3 regions of the Streptomyces camelliae genome follow, and region 2 is predicted to be linked to each of the others. Evidence: riboswitches for the same ligand, from Rfam matches in the RefSeq annotation. Region 2 holds a riboswitch; each other region holds the start of a gene.

Region 1 (7,060 bases), 2.4 Mb from region 2:
CGCCTCCCAGTGGGCGGGGTACTCGTGCCGGTCCTGCCGGCCCGCCGAGGTCTGCATGGGCCCCAGAGTACGGCTCGCGTCCGACAACGGCGCGAGGCAGTCTGTGGAGGACGAAAACCCGGACCGAGGCCGCGGTCCGACGACACGCCAGGGGCGGACGGACGTCCGCTCCGGGCATGCTTCACGATATGGGAAACTGGTCTAGACAACCCTGAACACCGAAGGGCAGCAACACATGGCTGAGCGCCGCGTCAACGTCGGCTGGGCCGAGGGCCTCCACGCCCGCCCCGCCTCCATCTTCGTCCGAGCCGCCACGGCCGCAGGCGTCCCGGTGACGATCGCCAAGGCTGACGGCACCCCCGTCAACGCGGCCTCCATGCTGGCCGTCCTCGGCCTCGGCGCCCAGGGGGGCGAGGAGATCGTCCTCGCCTCCGACGCCGAGGGCGCGGACATCGCCCTGGACCGGCTGGCCAAGCTGGTCGCCGAGGGTCTGGAAGAACTGCCCGAGACGGTCTGACCGCCCACGCGCAGAACCGCGAAGCCGCGTCGCCCTTTCCGGGCGGCGCGGCTTCGCCGTTTCCCGGGCGGCACAGCTCGGCCGCCTTTCGGGAATACGCGGGCACACCAGCAATTCAGGCAGCGGAAATACACCGCGCCGAATTACTCTTCTTTGTATACGGCGCGCGTGTTAATGCCGCGGGCCCGACGTGTTTACGACGTGTTGCGAAGTCCTCACACGCTCACCGGCACCGGAAAAGCGCAGCCGGTGCGCGGCCGTCGTGCGCTCGCCGTGCAGCGCCGTGAGCGCCCGCGCGCGCTCGCCGTCGCCGCGCGCCACCGCGTCCACGATCGCGCCGTGCTCCGCCCAGGCATCGGCCGGGCTGGGCGGCGCCTCCACCGTGTACATCCAGGCGATCTTGTGCCGCAGCTGGGTCAGCATGGAGGTCAGCGACGGGCTGCCGCAGGCCTGGGCGAGCGTCTCGTGGAACCAGCCGCCCAGCGAGCGCAGATCCTCGCTGCTGCCCCGTCGGGCCCGCTCCTGACCCAGCCTCACCAGGCCGCGCAGCACCTTGAGATGCGCCTCCGTGCGCCGCTGGGCGGCCCGGGCGGCCCCGAGCGGCTCCAGGAGCATGCGCATCTCCAGCAGGTCGGCGGCCTCCTGCTCGGTCGGCTCGGCCACGCACGCGCCCGCGTGCCGGCGCGTCACCACGAAGCCCTCCGCCTCCAGAGTGCGCAGCGCCTCGCGGACGGGGACGCGCGAGACGCCGTAACGACGCGCCAGGACTTCCTCGGTCAGCCGGCTGCCGCGCTCGTAGACACCGGCGACGATGTCGTCCCGGATCGCCGTGCATACCGAGTGCGCCGGAATACGCATGACCGACCTCCGCCTTAATCCCCGTGAAACGTCGACGATGGACGTGTGTTCCGTGACTCTATTCCAATGAGCCGGAATTTCCGACGGCGGGCCGGAATCCATGGAGGTTTTTTGGACAGACCTCCGGCGGACAGCGTGAAAAACGGCGAAAGCCCCGGCTCGATGAGCCGGGGCCGCGGATGCCGTGCGCGGGTGGGTCAGACGTTCACGCCGTGCTTGCGGAGATAGGCGACGGGGTCGACGTCCGAGCCGTAGTCGGGGGTGGTCCGGGCCTCGAAGTGGAGGTGCGGCCCGGTGACGTTGCCGGTCGCGCCGGACAGGCCGATCTGCTGGCCCGGGGTGACCTGCTGGCCCACCGTGACCCCGATGGACGACAGGTGGCCGTACTGGGTGTACATGCCGTCGGCCATCCGGATCACGATCTGGTTGCCGTACGCGCCGCCCCAGCCGGTGGAGACGACAGTGCCGGAACCGACCGCGTGGACGGGCGTGCCGCTGGCCGCGTGGAAGTCGATGCCGGTGTGCGAACCGGAGGACCACAGGGAGCTGCTGGCCTTGTAGCCCGTGGAGACGTACGAGTCGGTGATCGGGGCGACGAAGCGGTTCAGCCGCTCGCGCTCGGCCTCGCGGATCTCCTGGGCCCGCTCGGCCGCGGCCTGCTCGGCCGCCTTCTGCTCCGCGGCCCGCTGCTGGGCGGCGGCCTGCGCGTCGATGTTCGCGGCGATGTCGTCGCCCACGGTGATCACCGGGGTGAGGCCGGTCTGCTCGGGGGAGTTCTGGGCGGCGAACGCCGGGGCGGCCGCGAGGGTGCCGACGACTCCGGTGGTGAGGGCCGCGATACCGGCCGCCTGAGCGGTGGTGCGCTTGACCCGGCCGGGCTTGCGATGCTTCCCGGAGGCGCACATGAACGCCATGAAGTGGCTGGTCCTTTCCTTCCCTCTCGCCTGCCGGGTTAGCTGACGGGTTCGGAGCAGGAAGGTCTCCTACGGCCCCCACGCGCACGCGTGGGCGTCCGATTCACCCCAAGGGACCTGGGTCCCCGGCTCCCCTGGCTCGCGCCGTACGGGGACTCGGCGATGGCTGTCCGGTGCCGCGGGTGCGGCGCACTGCCTGACGAACAGCCCGGACGACGCTAGGCGGGCCCGTCGGTGATCCCCAAACCGATCCGGGTTTTTGTAGCGCATCCCACAGGGCAGACAGGCAACCTCCGCCCCAAATCGGGCATCTGAGGCGGGAAGCGGAACAGCAAGGGGCCCTGACGGCCCGTAAGCCGTCAGGGCCCCACGCATGCGCGTGCGTTACTCGGCCGCCACCACGGTGACGTCGCCGATGCCGAGCGCCTCCACCGGCGCCTTGATCTGGGCGGCGTCACCGACGAGGACGGTCACCAGGCGGTCCACCGGGAAGGCGTTCACGACGGCCGCCGTGGCCTCCACCGTGCCCGTCGCGGCCAGCTGCTGGTACAGCGTCGCCTGGAAGTCGTCGGGCAGGTGCTGCTCGACCTGGTCGGCCAGCGTGCTCGCGACGGCCGCCGCCGTCTCGTACTTCAGCGGCGCCACCCCGACGAGGTTCTGCACGGCCACGTCCCGCTCGGCGTCGGTCAGGCCGTCCGCCGCGAGGGTGCGCAGCACCTTCCACAGGTCCTCCAGCGCGGGACCGGTGTTCGGCGTGTCCACCGAGCCGCTGATGGCGAGCATGGAGATGCCCGTGCCGTCCGCGGCGGAACGCAGGACCTGGCCGAACGCGCGCACACCGTAGGTGTAGCCCTTCTCCTCGCGCAGGACGCGGTCCAGGCGGGAGGTGAGGGTGCCGCCGAGGCAGTAGGTGCCGAGCACCTGGGCGGGCCACACGCGGTCGTGCCGGTCGGGGCCGACGCGGCCGATGAGCAGCTGCGTCTGGACGGCGCCGGGCCGGTCCACGATGACCACGCGCCCGGTGTCGTCGGCGCTCACCGACGGCACCGTACGGGCCGCGCCCGGGGTGCCCGTCCAGGCGCCAAGGGTCTCGCCGAGCAGCGCGTCCAGGTCGACGCCGGTCAGGTCGCCGACCACGACCGCGGTGGCCGTGGCGGGGCGGACGTGGCGGTCGTAGAAGGCGCGTACGGCGGCCGCGTCGATCTTCTCGACCGTGTCCTCGGTGCCCTGGCGCGGGCGCGACATGCGCGAGCTCGCCGGGAACAGTTCCTTGGAGAGCTCCTTGGCGGCCCGGCGGGAGGGGTTGGCCAGCTCGTGCGGGATCTCGTCCAGGCGGTTGCGGACCAGCCGCTCGACCTCGCTCTCGGCGAACGCGGGCGCGCGCAGGGCGTCGGCGAGCAGGCCGAGGCCCTTGGCCAGCCGGGAGGCGGGCACCTCCAGGCTGAGCCGGACGCCCGGGTGGTCGGCGTGCGCGTCGAGCGTGGCGCCCGCGCGCTCCAGCTCGGCGGCGAACTCCTCGGCGGAGTGCTTGTCGGTGCCCTCCGAGAAGGCCCGCGCCATGATCGTGCCGACGCCGTCCAGGCCGGCCGGCTCGGCGTCCAGGGGCGCGTCGAGCAGCACCTCGACGGCGACGACCTGCTGGCCGGGGCGGTGGCAGCGCAGCACCGTCAGGCCGTTGTCCAGCGCGCCGCGCTCGGGGGCCGGGAACGCCCACGGCTTGGCGTCGCCGGGCTGGGGCTGGGGGTGGAAGTCCATGGTGGCGAGCTCGGTCACTTGGCCGTCTCCTCGTTCTCGTTGCCGGCCTCTACGGTCGCTTCCTGCTCCGGGTCCTCGCCGCGCCCCGCTTCCTCGGTGTGCTCGGCGGACTCGGCGGACAGCGGCTCGTAGACGAGGACCGCGCGGTTGTCGGGGCGCAGGCGGGCCTTGGCGACCTCCTGGACCTCCTCCGGGGTGATCTCCAGGACGCGCTTGACGGCGGTGAGGGCGAGCTGCGGGTCGCCGAACAGGACGGCGAACCGGCACAGTTCGTCGGCGCGGCCGGCGACCGTGCCCAGCCGGTCCAGCCACTCGCGCTCCAACTGGGCCTGGGCGCGCTCCATTTCCTCCGGCGTGGGGCCCTGCTCGGCGAACCGGGCCAGCTCCTCGTCGATGGCGGCTTCGATGACCGGCACCTCGACGTCCCCGGAGGTCTTCACGTCCAGCCAGCCCATCGAGGGGGCGCCGGCGAGGCGCAGCAGACCGAAGCCGGCCGCGACGGCCGTACGGTCGCGGCGCACCAGCCGGTTGTACAGCCGGGAGGACTCGCCGCCGCCGAGGACGGTCAGAGCGAGGTCGGCCGCGTCGCACGCGCGCGTGCCGTCGTGCGGGAGCCGGTAGGCGGCCATCAGGGCGCGCGCCGGGACCTCCTCGACGACGACCTCACGCTTCTGCTCGCCGATGACCTCCGGCAGGGTGCCGTCGCGGGGGGCGGGCTTGCCGTCGTGCGCGGGGATCGAGCCGAAGTACTTCTCGACCCAGGCGAGGGTCTGCTTCGGGTCGATGTCGCCGACCACCGAGAGCACGGCGTTGTTCGGCGCGTAGTAGGTGCGGAAGAACTGGCGGGCGTCCTCCAGGGTGGCCGCGTCCAGGTCCGCCATCGAGCCGATCGGCGTGTGGTGGTAGGGGTGGCCCTCCGGGTACGAGAGCGCGGTCAGCTTCTCGAAGGCGGTGCCGTAGGGGACGTTGTCGTAGCGCTGGCGGCGCTCGTTCTTGACGACGTCCCGCTGGTTCTCCATGGACTCGTCGTCCAGGGCGGCCAGCAGCGAGCCCATGCGGTCGGCCTCCAGCCAGAGCGCCAGCTCCAGCTGGTGGGCGGGCATGGTCTCGAAGTAGTTGGTGCGCTCGAAGCTGGTGGTGCCGTTGAGCGAGCCGCCGGCGCCCTGCACCAGCTCGAAGTGACCGTTGCCCTTCACCTGTCCCGAGCCCTGGAACATCAAGTGCTCGAAAAGGTGAGCCAGACCGGTACGCCCCTTGACTTCGTGGCGGGAGCCGACGTCGTACCAGAGGCAGACCGCCGCCACCGGGGTCAGGTGATCCTCGGAGAGCACCACGCGCAGACCGTTGGCCAGGCGGTGCTCGGTCGCTGTCAGGCCCCCGGAGCCTGCCTCGGCTGTGGTCGTGTGACCCATGGGCATGTACGTCCCTTCGCATGGGGATGCGGTGGTGCACACCGCGGTTTTCCTGCCGTTCCTGCCACTGTATGCAAAGCGTGCGGGACCTCGGCGAAGTTCCCGCGAGGCGTACGCCGACAGCGATCGCGCGGCCCGCGTCCGGCCCTGCCGGGGATGCCGTTCCGGCGCCGTACGCGACCGTGTGCACCGGGTCGCGGCACGGGTTGTCGGTGCCTCGGTCCACAATGGTCGGCGTCAGATCAGTCAATCGCTTCAGCAAGGAGCCGGCAGCGATGGCCCGCCGCAGCACGAAGACCCCGCCGCCCGACGACTCGTACGAGGAGAAGATCCTCGACATCGACGTCGTGGACGAGATGCGTGGCTCCTACCTTGAGTACGCGTACTCGGTCATCTATTCGCGCGCCCTGCCGGACGCCCGTGACGGCCTCAAGCCGGTGCACCGCCGGATCGTGTACCAGATGAACGAGATGGGCCTGCGCCCCGACCGCGGCTACGTGAAGTGCGCGCGTGTCGTCGGCGAGGTCATGGGCAAGCTGCACCCGCACGGAGACGCGTCGATCTACGACGCGCTGGTGCGCATGGCCCAGCCCTTCTCCATGCGCATGCCGCTGGTCGACGGCCACGGCAACTTCGGCTCGCTGGGCAACGACGACCCGCCGGCCGCCATGCGGTACACCGAGTGCCGGCAGGCCGAGGCCACGAGCCTGATGACCGAGTCGATCGACGAGGACACGGTCGACTTCGCGCCCAACTACGACGGCCAGGAGCAGGAGCCGGTGGCGCTGCCGGCCGCCTTCCCGAACCTGCTGGTCAACGGCTCCTCGGGCATCGCGGTCGGGATGGCGACGAACATGCCGCCGCACAACCTCGGCGAGGTGATCGCGGCCGCCCGCCACCTGATCCGGTACCCGGGCGCGGACCTCGACGCGCTGATGAGGCACGTCCCGGGCCCGGACCTGCCCACCGGCGGCCGGATCGTCGGCCTGGACGGCATCCGCGACGCGTACGCGACGGGCCGCGGCACCTTCAAGATCCGTGCCACGGTCTCGATCGAGACCGTGACCGCCCGCCGCAAGGGCCTGGTCATCACCGAACTGCCCTTCGCGGTCGGCCCCGAGAAGGTCATCGCGAAGATCAAGGACCTGGTCAACAGCAAGAAGGTCCAGGGCATCGCGGACGTCAAGGACCTCACCGACCGCGAGCACGGCCTGCGCCTGGTCATCGAGATCAAGAACGGCTTCGTGCCGGAGGCGATCCTGGAGCAGCTGTACAAGCTGACCCCGATGGAGGAGTCCTTCGGCATCAACAACGTGGCCCTGGTGGACGGCCAGCCGCTCACGCTGGGCCTGAAGGAGCTGCTGGAGGTCTATCTCGACCACCGCTTCGACGTCGTCCGGCGCCGCAGCGAGTTCCGCCGCACCAAGCGCCGTGACCGGCTGCACCTGGTCGAGGGCCTGCTCACCGCGCTGGTCGACATCGACGAGGTCATCCGGCTGATCCGGTCCAGCGAGAACTCCGCGCAGGCCAAGGAGCGCCTGATGGAGCGCTTCTCGCTGAGCGAGGTCCAGACGCAGTACATCCTCGACACGCCGCTGCGCCGG
Region 2 (7,060 bases):
GTCCCCGCGCCGGCTGATCCCGGCCGGTGTCGCGCTGGCCGCCCTCGGGATGGCGCTGCTGGCCTGGCAGGCGGGCGTGCCCGGGGTGGCGGCCTGGCGGTTCGTCGCCTCGGCCATGGTGATGGGCGCCGGTGTCGGCACGGTGCTGATGCCGACGATGACGACCGCGACCCGGGAGCTGCCCGTGGACCGGATGCCGGCGGCGAGCACCGCGCTCAGCATCAACTCCCAGCTGGCGGCGTCGGTGGGCACGGCGGTGCTCTCGGTGGTCCTGGGCGCGGCGGGCCAGGACCCGGCGGGCTTCCGCGTCACCTACGCGGTGGCCGCGGCCCTGCTGTCCCTGTCGCTCCTCCCGGCCCTGCGCCTTCCGGGCCGTCGCCGGCCGTGACGTCAGCCCGCGTTGCGCTCCACGAGGTCCGTCAGCTCCGCCAGCGGCAGCGTGTGCTGGGTCTGGAGGACCTTCGCGCGCAGGTAGCGGACGTTGTGGGCCGTGGTGAAGACGCCGGTCGGCACCCGGTCCCGGACGGCGAGGCCCAGGGTGCGCAACTGCTCGGCCTTGTCGGGGTTGTTGGACAGCAGGTCCAGCTCCCCGATGCCGAGGGCGGCGAGCATCTGCGCGGCGGCGGTGTAGTCGCGGGCGTCCTCCGGCAGGCCGAGCGCGGCGTTCGCCTCGTAGGTGTCGAGGCCCTGGTCCTGCAGCGCGTACGCGTCGAGCTTGTTGTAGAGGCCGATGCCGCGGCCCTCCTGGCGGAGGTAGAGCAGCACCCCGCCGTGCTCGGCGATGCGCTCGACGGCCTCGCGCAGCTGCGGGCCGCAGTCGCAGCGGGCCGAGCCGAAGACGTCACCGGTGAGGCACTCGGAGTGCAGCCGTACCAGCGGGACGGAGCCCGGGGCCGGATCGCCGAGGACTACGGCGACGTGTTCCTGGCCGTCGGCCAGGCCGTGAAAGGTGACGAGTTCGGTGTCGACGCTGTAGCCGTCGTGGAAGCGCAGCGGTACCCGGACACGGGAGCGCGGCGTGGCGGCGGGGGTGTCGGACATGCGGGTCCCTCCGGGGCGGGCTGGTGCTTCAGTTTTGAAGCAGTGAGACGAGGAGACCCTACCCCTGCTTAAAAGTTAAAGCAATTGGTTTCCGTGGGATCCGGCTCAGGGTGCGGGCGGCCGGGACGACGAGCACGACGACCGGCGCCGCCACGGCACATCCCCCGCCCCGGACCCGGCCTCGGGGTTCTCGTCCTGCAGCCCCCGCGCGACCCCGGTGAAGATCTCCTCCAGCTGCCCCACCTGCTCGGGCGTGAGCCGGTCGAAGAGGATGCCGCGCACGGTCTCCACATGCCCGGGCGCCGCCTGCTCCAGCACCGCCATCCCCTCGTCCGTCAGCACGGCGATGCTGCTGCGCTTGTCCCAGCGGCAGTCCTCCCGCCGCACCAGCCCGTCCCGCTCAAGGCGGGTCACCGCATAGGTGAGCCGACTGCGCGTGATCTTCAGCGACTCGGCGAGATCGGTCATGCGCAGCCGCCGCTCCGGCGCCTCGGAGAGATTGGCCAGCACGGAGTAGAACAGGTGGGGCATGCCGGCCTCGTGCTGGAGCTGCCGGTCGATCGCGTCCTCCAGGAGGTGGGTCGCGGCGATGTAGGCGCGCCAGGCGCGCTGCTCCTCGGGGCTGAGCCAGCGGGTCGTCATGCAGCCAGTGTAGGTTTGTTTCAAACTTGAACCAAGAGGCCCAGTTCACAGGGAGACCCGCCGATGTCGTACCCGTATGTACTGCTGTCCGCCGCCGTCTCCCTCGACGGCTACCTGGACGACACCGGCCCCGAGCGCCTGCTGCTGTCCAGCCCGGCCGACTTCGACCGGGTCGACGCCGTGCGGGCCGCGTCCGACGCCATCCTCGTCGGCGCCGGCACGATCCGCGCCGACAACCCGCGGCTGCTGGTCAACTCCGCCGAGCGCCGGGCGGCCCGCGTCGCGGCGGGCAGGCCGGAGTATCCGCTGAAGGTGACGGTCACCGCCTCCGGCGACCTCGACCCGGCCGCGCAGTTCTGGCACACCGGCGGCGAGAAGATCGTCTATACGACCGACTCGGGCGCCGAGCGCGCCGCCCGCCTCCTCGGCGACACCGCCGAGGTCGTCCCGCTCGGCCCCGGCCTCGACTGGCGGGCCCTGCTGGAGCACCTGCGCGTGGTGCGCGGAGTGCGGCGCCTGATGGTCGAGGGCGGCGGCACCGTCCACACCCAGCTGCTCCAGCAGGGCCTCGCCGACGAACTCCAGCTGGTCCTCGCGCCCCTCCTCGTCGGCGACCCGGCGGCGCCGAGGCTGTTCGGCCCCGGGGCCTACCAGGCCGGCCGCCTGCGCCTGGTCGAGACCCGCCGTATCGAGGACGTCGTCCTCATGCGCTACGAGCCCACCGCCCCCGGCACCGGCCCCGTCCCCTCCGCCGCCGACCGCCACTGGCTGCGCACCGCCTGCGAACTCGCCGCCCTGTGCCCGCCCTCCGAGACGGCGTTCAGCGTCGGCGCGGTGGTGGTCGCGGCCGACGGCACGGAGCTGGCGCGCGGCCACTCGCGCGAGGGCGACGACCCCGTGGTCCACGCGGAGGAGGCCGCGCTGGCCAAGATCGCCCCGGCCGACCCCCGGCTGGCCGGCGCCACGGTGTACAGCAGCCTGGAGCCCTGTGCCCGGCGCGCGTCCCGGCCCGCGCCGTGCGCCGAGCTGATCCTGCGGGCGGGGGTGCGGCGGGTGGTGACGGCCTGGCGTGAGCCGGACACTTTCGTGGAAGCCGCGGACGGGAGCGGGGTGCTGGTGACGGCGGGCGCCGAAGTGGTCGTACTGCCGGAGTACGAGGAGCAGGCGAAGGCGCCGAACCGGCACTTGGCCGGATAACACTCAGGGCCCGGAATCCACTGGATTCCGGGCCCTGAGCCTTCAGTAGCGGGGACAGGATTTGAACCTGCGACCTCTGGGTTATGAGCCCAGCGAGCTACCGAGCTGCTCCACCCCGCGTCGTTGTGACTCCAGAGTACCCCATGTGCAGGACTGTTCGCACACCGGTTGATCGCGGAGGCGTCGCGCGGTGTCATCCGCTCGGGTCAGCCGAGGTCGCCCGGACGGCCCGGGGCGGCCAGTCTGGACCGTACGTCGGACACGTGGGAGACGAGCGGTGGGCCCTGGAGAGGTGGAGGAGGAGCGGACGTATGCCTGGGCGGGGGGACGGCTGCCCGGTGACCCCGTGCCCGACCCGGGCCTCGGCGACGAGACCGCGCCGCCGCGCCCGCGCCGCCTCACCCCCCGCTCACTGGCCCGCGCCCTGCCCGCGCTGCTGATCGCCGGCGGGGTGCTGTACGGCCTGCTCACCCCGAGGGAGTTCACCGCCGTACCGTTCTTCACGGCCGCCCCGCTGATCGCCGCGCCCCTGTCCTCGCTGCGCACCACCGTGCTGACCGGTGCCGCGGCCGTCGTCGCGATGTACGCGGTGCGCTCCCGGGGCGGCGAGCACTCGGCCGCGGGTGTCGTCACGGACGTCGTCACCGTGGCCTCGGTCGCTCTGCTGGCCGTCGCCATCAACCGGGTCGTCCGGCTCGGTGACCGGCGGCTCGCCTCCGCCCGGGAGATCGCCGAGGCCGCCCAGCGGGCCGTACTGCCGGAGCCCGCCGCGCGGATCGGCGGCTTCGAGATCGCCGCCTGCTACGAGGCGGCCCGGCAGGACGCGTTCATCGGCGGCGACCTGTACGCGGTGCAGGACAGCCCGTACGGCGTCCGGCTGATCGTCGGGGACGTGCGCGGCAAGGGCATGGGTGCGGTCGCCGCCGTCGCCGTGGTGATCGGCGCGTTCCGGGAGGCCGCCGAGCGGGAGGACACGCTGGAGGCGGTGGCGCAGCGGTTGGAGCGGGCGCTGGCCCGCGAGGGCACCCGGCGCGAGGCCGTCGACGCCTTCGAGGGCTTCACCACCGCCGTCCTCGCCGAACTCCCGCACGGCGACGGGCTGGTACGGGTCCTCAGCCGCGGCCATCCGCCCCCGCTGCTGCTGTACGCCGACGGCACCCTGCGCACCCTGGCCGCCCCCGAGCCCGCGCTGCCGCTCGGCATGGGCGACCTCGGAATATGGCCCGACGAGGTCATGGAGGAGCGCTTCCCGGACGGGGCGACCCTGCTGCTGTACACCGACGGGCTGTCCGAGGCCCGGGACGCCCTCGGCCGGTTCTACGACCCCGAACGGCGGCTCGCCGGGCGGGCCTATCCCGGTCCCGCGGCGCTGCTCGGGACGCTCGCCGACGAGGTGCGCCGGCACTCCGGCGGGATGACGGACGACATGGCGCTGCTTGCCGTACGGCATCCCGGGCTCTCACCCACGGTGACCGGACGACCGCCGTCCGCATAACATCTGAGACACCATCAAAAACGCCGAGACTCCTGAATGGCGGTCAACTCGCCCGGTTTGCCGTGGAATCACGGGGTAAGTCCGGTCCGGAAAGCGTTAATGATCAAGTCGAACGGCTTGGAAAGTGACTCGCAGGTCTATTAACGTTCGATAACGCAGCGCGGTCGTCCCAGCCGCCACAAGAGGCGGCTCCGTGCGCACGCGCCGAATCCCGCAAGGGAGCCGGGGAACCACCACCCTGGGGTGAATCACGCGTACACCGGTCGGTATACGCGCGTAGGAGACCTTCCCGCTCCGAACCCGTCAGCTAACCCGGTAGGCGACGGAAGGAAAGGAGTACGCCCGCGTGGCGTCCAACCGGCCTGCCCCCGAAGCCCCGTTCATACCGGCGTCCGACGAGTCCGAGAGCTTCGGCTACGGCTCCTACCGCGCCGACGAGGGCCCCTGGGAGGAGTGGAACCCCACCGAGGACTCCGTCGACCGGGTCCGGGGCCGGCACCGCGTCGCCAAGCAGCGCGGCGGCTTCGCCCGCAGCTCCACCGTCCTCGGCGTCGGCGTCATGGCCGCGGTCGGCGCGGGCGGCATGGCCAGCGCCCACACCGGCAAGTCCCCGGTCTCCATCTCCCTGCCCGACTCCGTCACCCACCTCTTCGAGGGCGGCGGCTCCTCCTCGGCGCCGAAGGCCACCGGCACCGGGCTCTCGGGCGTCGGCGTGAGCGCCGACAGCACCAAGAGCGGCGGCGCCGGCGAGGCCCTGCGCAACCGCATCATGGCCCAGGCCGAGCAGCAGCAGAGCAAGGCCGACAGCAAGGCCACCGCCGCCGCGCTCGCCGCCACCGAGAAGCAGACCGCCGACGCGGCCGCCAAGGCGGAGAAGGACGCTGCCGCCCAGGCCGCCGCCGCCAAGGACAAGGCGGTGGCCGACGCGAAGCAGGTGGCCGAGGCCGCGCGGCTGGCCGAGCTGGCCAAGCAGTACACGCTGCCCGTCGTGTCGTACACGATCACCGGCACCTTCGGTCAGCCCGGCGCGATGTGGTCCTCCGGCTACCACACCGGCCTCGACTTCGCCGCCCCCACCGGCACCCTGATCAAGGCCGTCCACGGCGGCACGATCACCGAGGCCGGCTGGGCCGGCGCCTACGGCTACCGCACCATCCTGACCCTGGACGACGGCACCGAGCTGTGGTTCTGCCACCAGTCCTCGATCAACGTCTCGGTCGGCCAGAAGGTCTCCACCGGCGACGTCATCGGCCGGGTCGGCGCCACCGGCAACGTCACCGGCCCGCACCTGCACCTGGAGGTCCACCCGAACGGCCAGGCCACCGCCATCGACCCGGCGCCGTGGCTGCGCGACAAGGGCCTCAACCCCTGAACCGGACCATGGCATTCGTGTGAACTCGGCGCCGGCGGTGGAATGCGATCATCCTCCGCCGGTGTTGATGCAGAGCATGACTTCCTTGCGCACACTCGGTTCCTCCGACCTCCAGGTCTTCCCCCTCTCCCTGGGCGGGAACGTCTTCGGCTGGACCGCCGACGAGGAGACCTCCTTCGCCGTCCTCGACGCCTACGCGGCGGCGGGCGGCAACTTCATCGACACCGCCGACTCCTACTCCGCCTGGGTCGAGGGCAACCAGGGCGGCGAGTCCGAGACGATCATCGGCAAGTGGGTCAAGGCCCGCGGCAACCGCTCCGACGTCGTCATCGCCACCAAGGTCAGCCAGCACCCGCAGTTCCAGGGCCTGTCCGCCGCCAACATCAAGGCCGCCGCCGACGCCTCCCTGAGCCGCCTGGGCACCGACTACATCGACCTCTACTACACCCACTTCGACAAGCCCGAGGTCCCGGTCGAGGAGATCATCGGCGCCCTCGACGAGCTCGTGAAGGCGGGCAAGGTCCGGCACATCGCCGCCTCCAACATCAGCGCCGAGCGCCTTCAGGCCTCCCTCGACTTCTCCGACCGCGAGGGCCTGGCCCGCTACGTCGCCCTCCAGCCGCACTACAACCTCGTCTCCCGCGACACCTACGAGGGCGAGCTGCAGGACCTGGCCGCCAAGGAGAACCTCTCCGCGGTGCCGTACTTCTCCCTCGCCTCGGGCTTCCTGACCGGCAAGTACCGCCCCGGTACCAAGGTCGACAGCGCCCGCGCCGAAGGGGCCCAGAAGCACGCCGAGTCCGAGCGCGGCCAGAAGGTCCTCGCCGCCCTGGACGAGATCGCCGCCGCCCACGAGGCCCCCGTCGCCACGGTCGCCCTGGCCTGGCTCGCGGCCCAGCCGACGGTCACGGCCCCGATCGCCTCGGCCCGCACGGTCGACCAGCTCCCCGCGCTGCTGGGCGTGGCGGACCTGAGGCTGACGGAGGAGGAGGTCGCGCAGCTGACCGCGGCGTCGGCCTGATGCCCGTCCGGCGGTGCCGGACCCACCGCGGCCCGAAGGTCTACGACCGGTACGGGTTGTACGCGTCGTGCGCGCTGGGCGTGTTCTGCGCGTTGCGCGTGGGGAAGGGCACCGCCGGATACCCGTACCCGTATCCGTATCCGTACTGCGGCTGAGCCCAGTACACCGGAGCCGGAGCAGCCGCACGCGCCGCGTACTCCAGAGCCGGCCGCGCCACGTCCCTGCGCCGCCACAGCTCGTCCAGCAAGTCCCGCTCCCGTACGACGAAGTCGCCCCCGGCCTTCCCCTGGCG
Region 3 (7,060 bases), 1.0 Mb from region 2:
CGAGCCGGACGCCGACCCTCCGCTCCCTGCTGCCGGAGGGCGAGAACACGCCATAGGGAAGGTTGTGCGGGCCGAAGGGGTCGCCCTCGGGGACGTCGAAGGGGGGCATGGGGTGCTGCCTCACTCTCATCCGGGCCATGCATGGCAATGCGTTCCATGTGATCGCGCCACACGTTACGGCCGTGACGCATGTCTTGGGCAGAGACCAGGGGGTGCCTCGGCATGAGCTCGAATGGTTGCTCGCACGAGGTCTAAAGGGTTCGCAATGTCCGGAAAGGTCTTGTCGGAGGGGGCAATTCCGGCTTAGCGTCCTTTGGGGACACGGACGGGCCGGATCCGTTCCGTTGGGGGGACACGTGGGGGGACCCGTGGCCGGAGACGCCGTCAGTGTGCCGTTCGAGGCGGACCGTGACGTGCCGGGACTCATCGTCAAGTTCGGCGACTATCCGCTGCATCATGGCGGGGTCGGCGCGATCCGCAGTCTGGGCCGCCTCGGCGTGCCCATGTACGCCATCACCGAGGATCCGTACACGCCGGCGGCCTCCTCGCGCTATCTGAAGAAGGCGTTCGTGTGGCCGACGACCGGCGCGGAGGACCCCGGCCACCTGGTCGAGGGCCTGCTGCGCGTCGGGCGCCGGATAGGCCGCCCGACCGTCCTGATACCGACCGACGAAGAGGCGGCCGTCCTGATCGCCGAGCACCAGGACGAGCTGGCCGGATCTTTTCTCTTCCCGAGGGTCGACCCCGCGCTGCCGCGCCGGCTGGCGAGCAAACAGGGGCTGCACGAACTGTGCGTCGAGCATGGCGTCGCGAGCCCGGCGGCCGTGTTCCCGGAGTCGTACGACGACGTCGTCGCCTTCGCCGGCACGGCCCGCTTCCCGGTGGTGGCCAAGAACCGCGAGGCGTTCGTACGGCGCCGGCGGCCCGCGGTGAACGGCACCACGCGCATCGCCACCCGCGAGGGTCTGCTCAGCCTGGCCCGTGACTGGGGCGAGGAACCGGGCGTGATCCTCCAGGAGTACCTGCCCCGGGAGGAGGCCGAGGACTGGATCGTGCACGCCTGCTTCGGCCCGGACTCCACCCCGCGCGCGCTTTTCACCGGTGTGAAGGTCCGCTCGTGGCCGCCGCACGCCGGCATGACGGCGAACGCGTATGTCGTCGACAACCCGGAACTCGCGGACCTCGCCGCACGTTTCATCAAACAGATCGGCTTCAGCGGCATCATCGACCTCGACCTGCGCTTCGACCGGCGCGACGGACAGTACAAGCTCCTGGACTTCAACCCGCGCATGGGCGCTCAGTTCCGGCTCTTCGAGAACGAGTCGGGGGTGGACGTCGTACGCGCCCTGCATCTCGATCTCACCGGCCGCGCCGTACCGGAGGGGGAACAGCGCGCCGGCCACCGTTACATCGTGGAGAACATCGACCTGCCCGCCCTCCTCGCCTACCGCCGCAGCGGCTATACGACGCCGCACGCGCCGGCGAGGGCAAGCGGGACGGAGCTGGCCTGGTTCGCGGGGGACGACCCGCTGCCGTTCCTCACGATGCTCGCCCGCTTCGTGCGCCCGGGCGCGAAGCACCTCCATCAGCTGTGGCGCACCAACCGCCGCGGCAGCGGCACCTCCACGAAGTAAGCGTCCACGACGCAGGTATCCGCGAAGCAGGGACCCGCGAAGCAGGCGTCCACGACGCAGGCATCCACGAAGTAGGTATCCACGAAGTAGGCAAGGCCACCACGCGTGGCGCACCGTGTCCTGGGGAGGGACTTCGTGACTCGACCGGTTGCAGTCATCGGCGCCGGGCCGTACGGCCTGTCCACCGCCGCCCATCTCCGCGCGCGCGGCATCCCCGTCCGCGTCTTCGGCGACCCCATGGTCAGCTGGCGCGCGCACATGCCCGAGGGCATGCTCCTGAAATCGACCCCCGCCGCCTCCAGCCTCGACTGCCCGCAGCCCGGCCACACCCTCGCCGACTACTGCGCGGCGGCCGGGATCCGCCGCCTGGTCAGCGACGAGGACATCATCCCGGTGGAGACGTTCATCGCCTACGGCGAGTGGTTCCAGTATCAGCTGCTGCCCGGACTGGAGCGGGTACGGGTCGTCTCCGTCGACCGTGACGCGCGCGGCGGCTTCGAACTCAAGCTGGACTCCGGAGAGCTGTTCACGGCGCGCGCGGTCGTCGTCGCCACCGGCCTGTCCGGCCTCGCCCACCTGCCGCCGGAGCTGGCGGGCGCGGCGCCCGACGGACCCGCCGCGACCGGCCCGGTCTCGCACAGCTCCCAGCACCACGACCTCGGCCGGTTCGCCGGCAAGGAGCTGATCGTCGTCGGCGCCGGTCAGTCCGCGCTGGAGACGGCGGCGCTCGCCGCCGAGGCGGGGGCACGCGTGCGCGTGGTCGCGCGCGGCCGCGACCGGGTCGCCTTCGGCGCCCCGCCGTGGGAGCAGCCGCGGCTGCGCCCCGAGTCCCCCTTCGGCCGCGCCTGGTCGCTGTGGGCGCTCAGCTACTACCCGCACCCCTACCGCTACCTGCCCGAGCCCACCCGCCACTTCCTGGTCCGCCGGGTCCTCGGACCGCTCGGCGCCTGGTGGCTGCGTGAGCGCTTCGAGGGCGCCGTACCGGTGCAGGAGGTCGAGCGGATCGTGCGTGCCGAGGCGCCGGACGGCAGCCCGGTCCTCACCGTCCGCACCCATGGCGGCCGTACCGAGCGGCTCACCGCCGACCACGTCATCGCGGCCACCGGGTACCGCGTCGCCGTCGCGGCGATGGACTTCCTCGGCCACGGACTGCGCACCCGGCTCGCGGTGAGCCGCGGCACGCCGAAACTGGGCCCCGGTTGCGTCTCCTCCGTGCCCGGCCTGTACTTCACGGGCCTGCCGGCAGCGTCGTCGTACGGCCCGGTGATGCGGTTCGTCTGCGGCACGGAGTTCGCCTCCCCGCGCCTGGCGCGACACCTCGCCGCGGCCCACGGCTGACTCCCGCGCCGGCCACCGCACCGCGAACAGGAGGACGACACACACCACTTGGGGGTGATGAGCACGTAAGTACGCAGCACGACAAGATGAGTCGGACCGGCGTCGCATCCGTATTCTCTGATCATGGCAGCCTCCCCCGCATATGCACTCATCGCGACTGACCTGGACGGAACGCTGCTGCGCGGCGACGACACGGTCTCCGGCCGGTCGCTCGCCGCGCTCGCGCGGGTGGTGCGCGCCGGTGCGCGCCACCTGGTGGTGACGGGCCGGCCGGCCCCGCGGGTACGGCCGCTGCTCGCGCACCTCGGCTGTACGGGGCTCGCGGTGTGCGGGCAGGGCGCGCAGGTCTACGACGCCGCGGCGGGCCGGCTGCTGTGGTCGGTGCGGCTGGACCGGGAACTGGCGGAGGAGGCGCTCGGCAAGATCGAGGCGGAGGTGGGGGAGGTCTTCGCCGCTGTCGATCAGGACGGTGTCGACGGGCTCACACTGATCGAGCCCGGGTACCGCATGCCGCACCCGACCCTGCCCGCGGTGGGGGTCGGCCGACGTGACGACCTGTGGCGCAGGCCCATCAGCAAGGTGCTGCTGCGCCATGCGGCCCTGTCCGACGACGAGTTGGCGGCCGTGGCGCGCGCGGTGGTGGGTTCGCTGGCGACGGTCACCATGTCGGGGCCGGGGACCGTGGAGCTCCAGCCGTGCGGGGTGACCAAGGCGACCGGGCTGGCGCTGGCCGCCGACCGGCTGGGGATCGCGCCGGAACGGGCGCTGGCGTTCGGGGACATGCCCAATGACATCCCGATGTTCGAGTGGGCCGGGCACGGGGTGGCGATGGCCGATGCGCACCCGGAACTCAAGGCGGTGGCCGACGAGATCACCTCGTCGAACGAGGACGACGGCATCGCCGTCGTCCTCGAACGACTCTTCCCGGTCGGCTGACGGCCGCGCGACTCCGACGGTCGGACGACCGCCCGGCGGCTGTCAGGGCGACTGCCGGGCTGTCGTCAGGGCGACTGCCGGGCTGTCGTCGGGGCGACCGCCGTGCCGCTGTCGGAGCGACCGCCGTGCGGCCGTCAGTACGCGCTGTGGACGTTGTCGATCGAGCCGTAGCGCGCGGCGGCGTAGTTGCAGGCCGCGGTGATGTTGGCGACCGGGTCGTAGATGTTGAACGAGGTGCCGGCCACGTGGTACGCGTTGAAGGTCGGGTCGATGACCTGGAGCAGGCCCTTGGACGGGATGCCCCGGGCCGCGTTGGAGTCCCAGTTGTTGATGGCCCACGGGTTGCCCGAGGACTCCCGGATGATGTTGCGGTAGATGCCGTGGTAGGAGCCCGGGATGCCCTTCTGGGCCATGATCGCGAGCGACTTGTGGATCCAGCCGTTGAGGTTGTTCGGGTACCCGGCAAGGGTGGTGGAGGACACCTTGGTGGCCTTCTTCGCCGGGGCGGCGGAGGCGCTGGTGGCGCCGATGAGCGGCAGGGCGAGGACGGCGGCACCGGTGCCGACGACGGCGAGGGTGCGGGCGAGGCGGTTGGCCCGGGGACGGCGGTGACGAGCGGCAGCACGCATGGGGATGTTCCTCTCCGTCGCCTGCGAGGTGAGCTGTCGGGTTCGGGCGGGGAGGTGCCCGGCCGCACCTTCGCGAGAAGGCACGGCTTCACCCCTAGCCGTTCCGGTGCGACGCGTGTCGTCCGGTCCGGCGGCTTACCTGGGTCCCCCGCTCCTGCCGTACGAAATGGGTTCGTGGATGGTCATGCGGGCGGCGGCAGGATTCGGCGTCCGCCCGACGGCCCGGAACGTATGCGAGAGCACATGTCGGGAACAAGTACTGGATTCACACAACGCACCATTTGACCTTGATGTGTGCCCTATGGGGTACTTGATCCTTTGCGGTTGCCAACCCTCAACTTGCCGACCGGGCAAGGGGAGGGAGGGTGCTCGGTGGCCGGGATGCCGGATGGGGGAGCGTGACCCAACTCACGAAATAGCAAACCCTGTCAAATCGGACATGGCGGATTCCGGGGTTGGGGTGAGAGCTGGGTGTGAGGTGGCCGGTGGACAGCCTGGGGGTGACCCGGGGGTGACCTGGGGGTGCCTCCCGGAACCTGTGACGCGATGCCCGTCGTTGTCGTGTATGTCCGCGGGTGTGCGCGGGGTGGGATGGAGGCGTTACTCCGCTCGCCCCCCGGTTCGCGACAAAGCGCAAGGCTTCCTGTTAAGTCGATAGATGTCCGTTCTTATCATCCGATCACACGCATACCGGCCATGATCCAATACCACCCGGGCTGGACCGGTGGGCGCTATCGGTGATCGAAACAGGACCGGATACGCTGACTTGAGTGATGGCAGCGACCTATCGACAAACCGTGTAATCGCCAGCAGACACCAGCAGACAGGAGACCCCTCGTGACCGTCGTCGGGCCGTTCGGGCTGAGCGTGCGGGACCAGGCTCTCGAAGCCGATGTCCAGGCCGGATTGGCGGCTGTCGAGGAAGGCTTGCTCGAAGCCACCAAGAGTGAGGTTCCGTTCATCACGGAGGCCGCGCAGCACCTGGTACGGGCCGGCGGGAAGCGGTTCCGGCCGCTGCTCGTGATGCTCGCGGCCCAGTTCGGCGACCGTTACGCGCCGGGCATCGTGCCGTCGGCCGTCGTCGTGGAGCTGACGCATCTGGCCACGCTGTACCACGACGACGTCATGGACGAGGCGGCCGTGCGGCGCGGTGTGGACAGCGCCAACACCCGCTGGGGCAACTCCGTCGCGGTCCTCACCGGCGACTTCCTGTTCGCCCGCGCCTCCCAGATCCTCGCCGACCTCGGGCCCGAGGCGGTCCGGGTGCAGGCCCTCGCGTTCGAGCGGCTGGTCACGGGCCAGATCCTGGAGACCGCCGGCCCCTCCGACGGCCGTGACCCGGTCGAGCACTACCTGGACGTGCTCGGCGGCAAGACCGGCTCCCTGGTGGCGGTCTCGTGCCGGTTCGGCGCGATGATGTCGGGCGCCGACGAGACGGTCATCGACGTCCTCACCCAGTACGGCGAGCGGCTCGGTGTCGCCTTCCAGCTCGCCGACGACGTCCTGGACATCGCCTCCGACTCGCACGAGTCCGGCAAGACCCCGGGCACCGACCTGCGCGAGGGCATCCCGACCCTGCCCGTGCTCCGGCTGCGCGAGCGCGCGGCCCGGCTGGGGCTGCCCGAGGACCTCGCGCTGTGCGAGCTGCTGGACTCCGACCTCAGCGACGACGCCCGGCACGCCGAGGCGCTGACCGCGCTGCGCGCCCACCCGGCGCTGGAGCAGGCCCGCCGCGACACCGTGCGGTATGCGGAGGAGGCCCGGGCCGCGCTGTCCCCGCTGCGGGACTGCGACGCCAAGCGGGCGCTGGAGGAGCTGTGCGACGCCGTGGTGCACCGCGCGGGCTGACGCCCCTGACACCGGCTCTGCGGCAGCATTGGCTGACGTGTCCACGACCTGACGTGTCCGCAACGTGCCTCCGACGGCCGGCCGCGCGGCGTGTGCGGGGCCCGCGCGGGTGCCCGTGCGGGCAGACGGCCGTACGGCGGCGTACGGCATTCGTGCGATCCGTCCGGCCCCCTAGGGGTCGCGGAAGCCGTCACCCCCGCGTGTCATACCGCAGTCGTACATGGACTTGGCTCCGTGGTCTGACGCTTCTTCATGGCCGGTTTGGTGAGATGGAGAACACGGACATCACCACTCCTCACCGATTCGGGTGAGAATGGCGGCTCAGGGTGGACCAGCGTGAGGACAGCCGCCGCCGACGACGGAGGTAAGGCACACATGGCACCGTACGAATCCGACGACGCAGTGGACGCCGTGCGGGACGAGAACCCGCACAGCGGACGCCGCAAGGCCGCGCGGTACGCGGTCCCGGTCGCGGTGGTGGGGGTGGCGGCGGCCACGATCGGGCTGGTCCCGGCGCTCGCCGCCTCCGGCGACCCCGACCTGCCCAAGATCACCGCCAAGCAGCTCATCGACAAGATCGCAAAGTCGGACGTGCAGCAGCTGTCCGGCACGGTGAAGATCAGCACCGACCTCGGCCTGCCGAACCTCGGCGGCCTGGAGAGCAGCCTGGTCTCC

The links. Region 2 has a riboswitch for cyclic di-AMP ahead of O1G22_RS22230 (M23 family metallopeptidase). Riboswitches for the same ligand answer to the same signal wherever they lie in the genome.
Region 1: another riboswitch for cyclic di-AMP. It lies ahead of O1G22_RS11125 (M23 family metallopeptidase); the one in region 2 lies ahead of O1G22_RS22230 (M23 family metallopeptidase).
Region 3: another riboswitch for cyclic di-AMP. It lies ahead of O1G22_RS17555 (transglycosylase SLT domain-containing protein); the one in region 2 lies ahead of O1G22_RS22230 (M23 family metallopeptidase).

What each region holds. Positions count from the first base shown of each region.
Region 1 is NZ_CP115300.1:2,462,026-2,469,085, forward strand. It holds gene O1G22_RS11110 (bifunctional acetate--CoA ligase family protein/GNAT family N-acetyltransferase) at 1-57, opposite strand, end outside; gene O1G22_RS11115 (HPr family phosphocarrier protein) at 236-517, shown strand; gene O1G22_RS11120 (GntR family transcriptional regulator) at 689-1,375, opposite strand; gene O1G22_RS11125 (M23 family metallopeptidase) at 1,573-2,289, opposite strand; cyclic di-AMP (ydaO/yuaA leader) riboswitch at 2,302-2,461, opposite strand; gene O1G22_RS11130 (M16 family metallopeptidase) at 2,674-4,062, opposite strand; gene O1G22_RS11135 (M16 family metallopeptidase) at 4,059-5,462, opposite strand; gene O1G22_RS11140 (DNA gyrase/topoisomerase IV subunit A) at 5,732-7,060, shown strand, end outside.
Region 2 is NZ_CP115300.1:4,873,338-4,880,397, forward strand. It holds gene O1G22_RS22200 (DHA2 family efflux MFS transporter permease subunit) at 1-388, shown strand, start outside; gene O1G22_RS22205 (GTP cyclohydrolase II) at 391-1,041, opposite strand; gene O1G22_RS22210 (MarR family winged helix-turn-helix transcriptional regulator) at 1,147-1,683, opposite strand; gene O1G22_RS22215 (dihydrofolate reductase family protein) at 1,747-2,880, shown strand; tRNA gene O1G22_RS22220 (tRNA-Met) at 2,927-3,000, opposite strand; gene O1G22_RS22225 (PP2C family protein-serine/threonine phosphatase) at 3,158-4,375, shown strand; cyclic di-AMP (ydaO/yuaA leader) riboswitch at 4,568-4,712, shown strand; gene O1G22_RS22230 (M23 family metallopeptidase) at 4,722-5,747, shown strand; gene O1G22_RS22235 (aldo/keto reductase) at 5,824-6,768, shown strand; gene O1G22_RS22240 (PrsW family intramembrane metalloprotease) at 6,809-7,060, opposite strand, start outside.
Region 3 is NZ_CP115300.1:3,871,435-3,878,494, reverse strand. It holds gene fahA (fumarylacetoacetase) at 1-109, opposite strand, end outside; gene O1G22_RS17570 (carboxylate--amine ligase) at 390-1,634, shown strand; gene O1G22_RS17565 (FAD-dependent oxidoreductase) at 1,770-2,972, shown strand; gene O1G22_RS17560 (HAD family hydrolase) at 3,096-3,908, shown strand; gene O1G22_RS17555 (transglycosylase SLT domain-containing protein) at 4,043-4,537, opposite strand; cyclic di-AMP (ydaO/yuaA leader) riboswitch at 4,541-4,720, opposite strand; gene O1G22_RS17550 (polyprenyl synthetase family protein) at 5,375-6,385, shown strand; gene O1G22_RS17545 (LolA family protein) at 6,761-7,060, shown strand, end outside.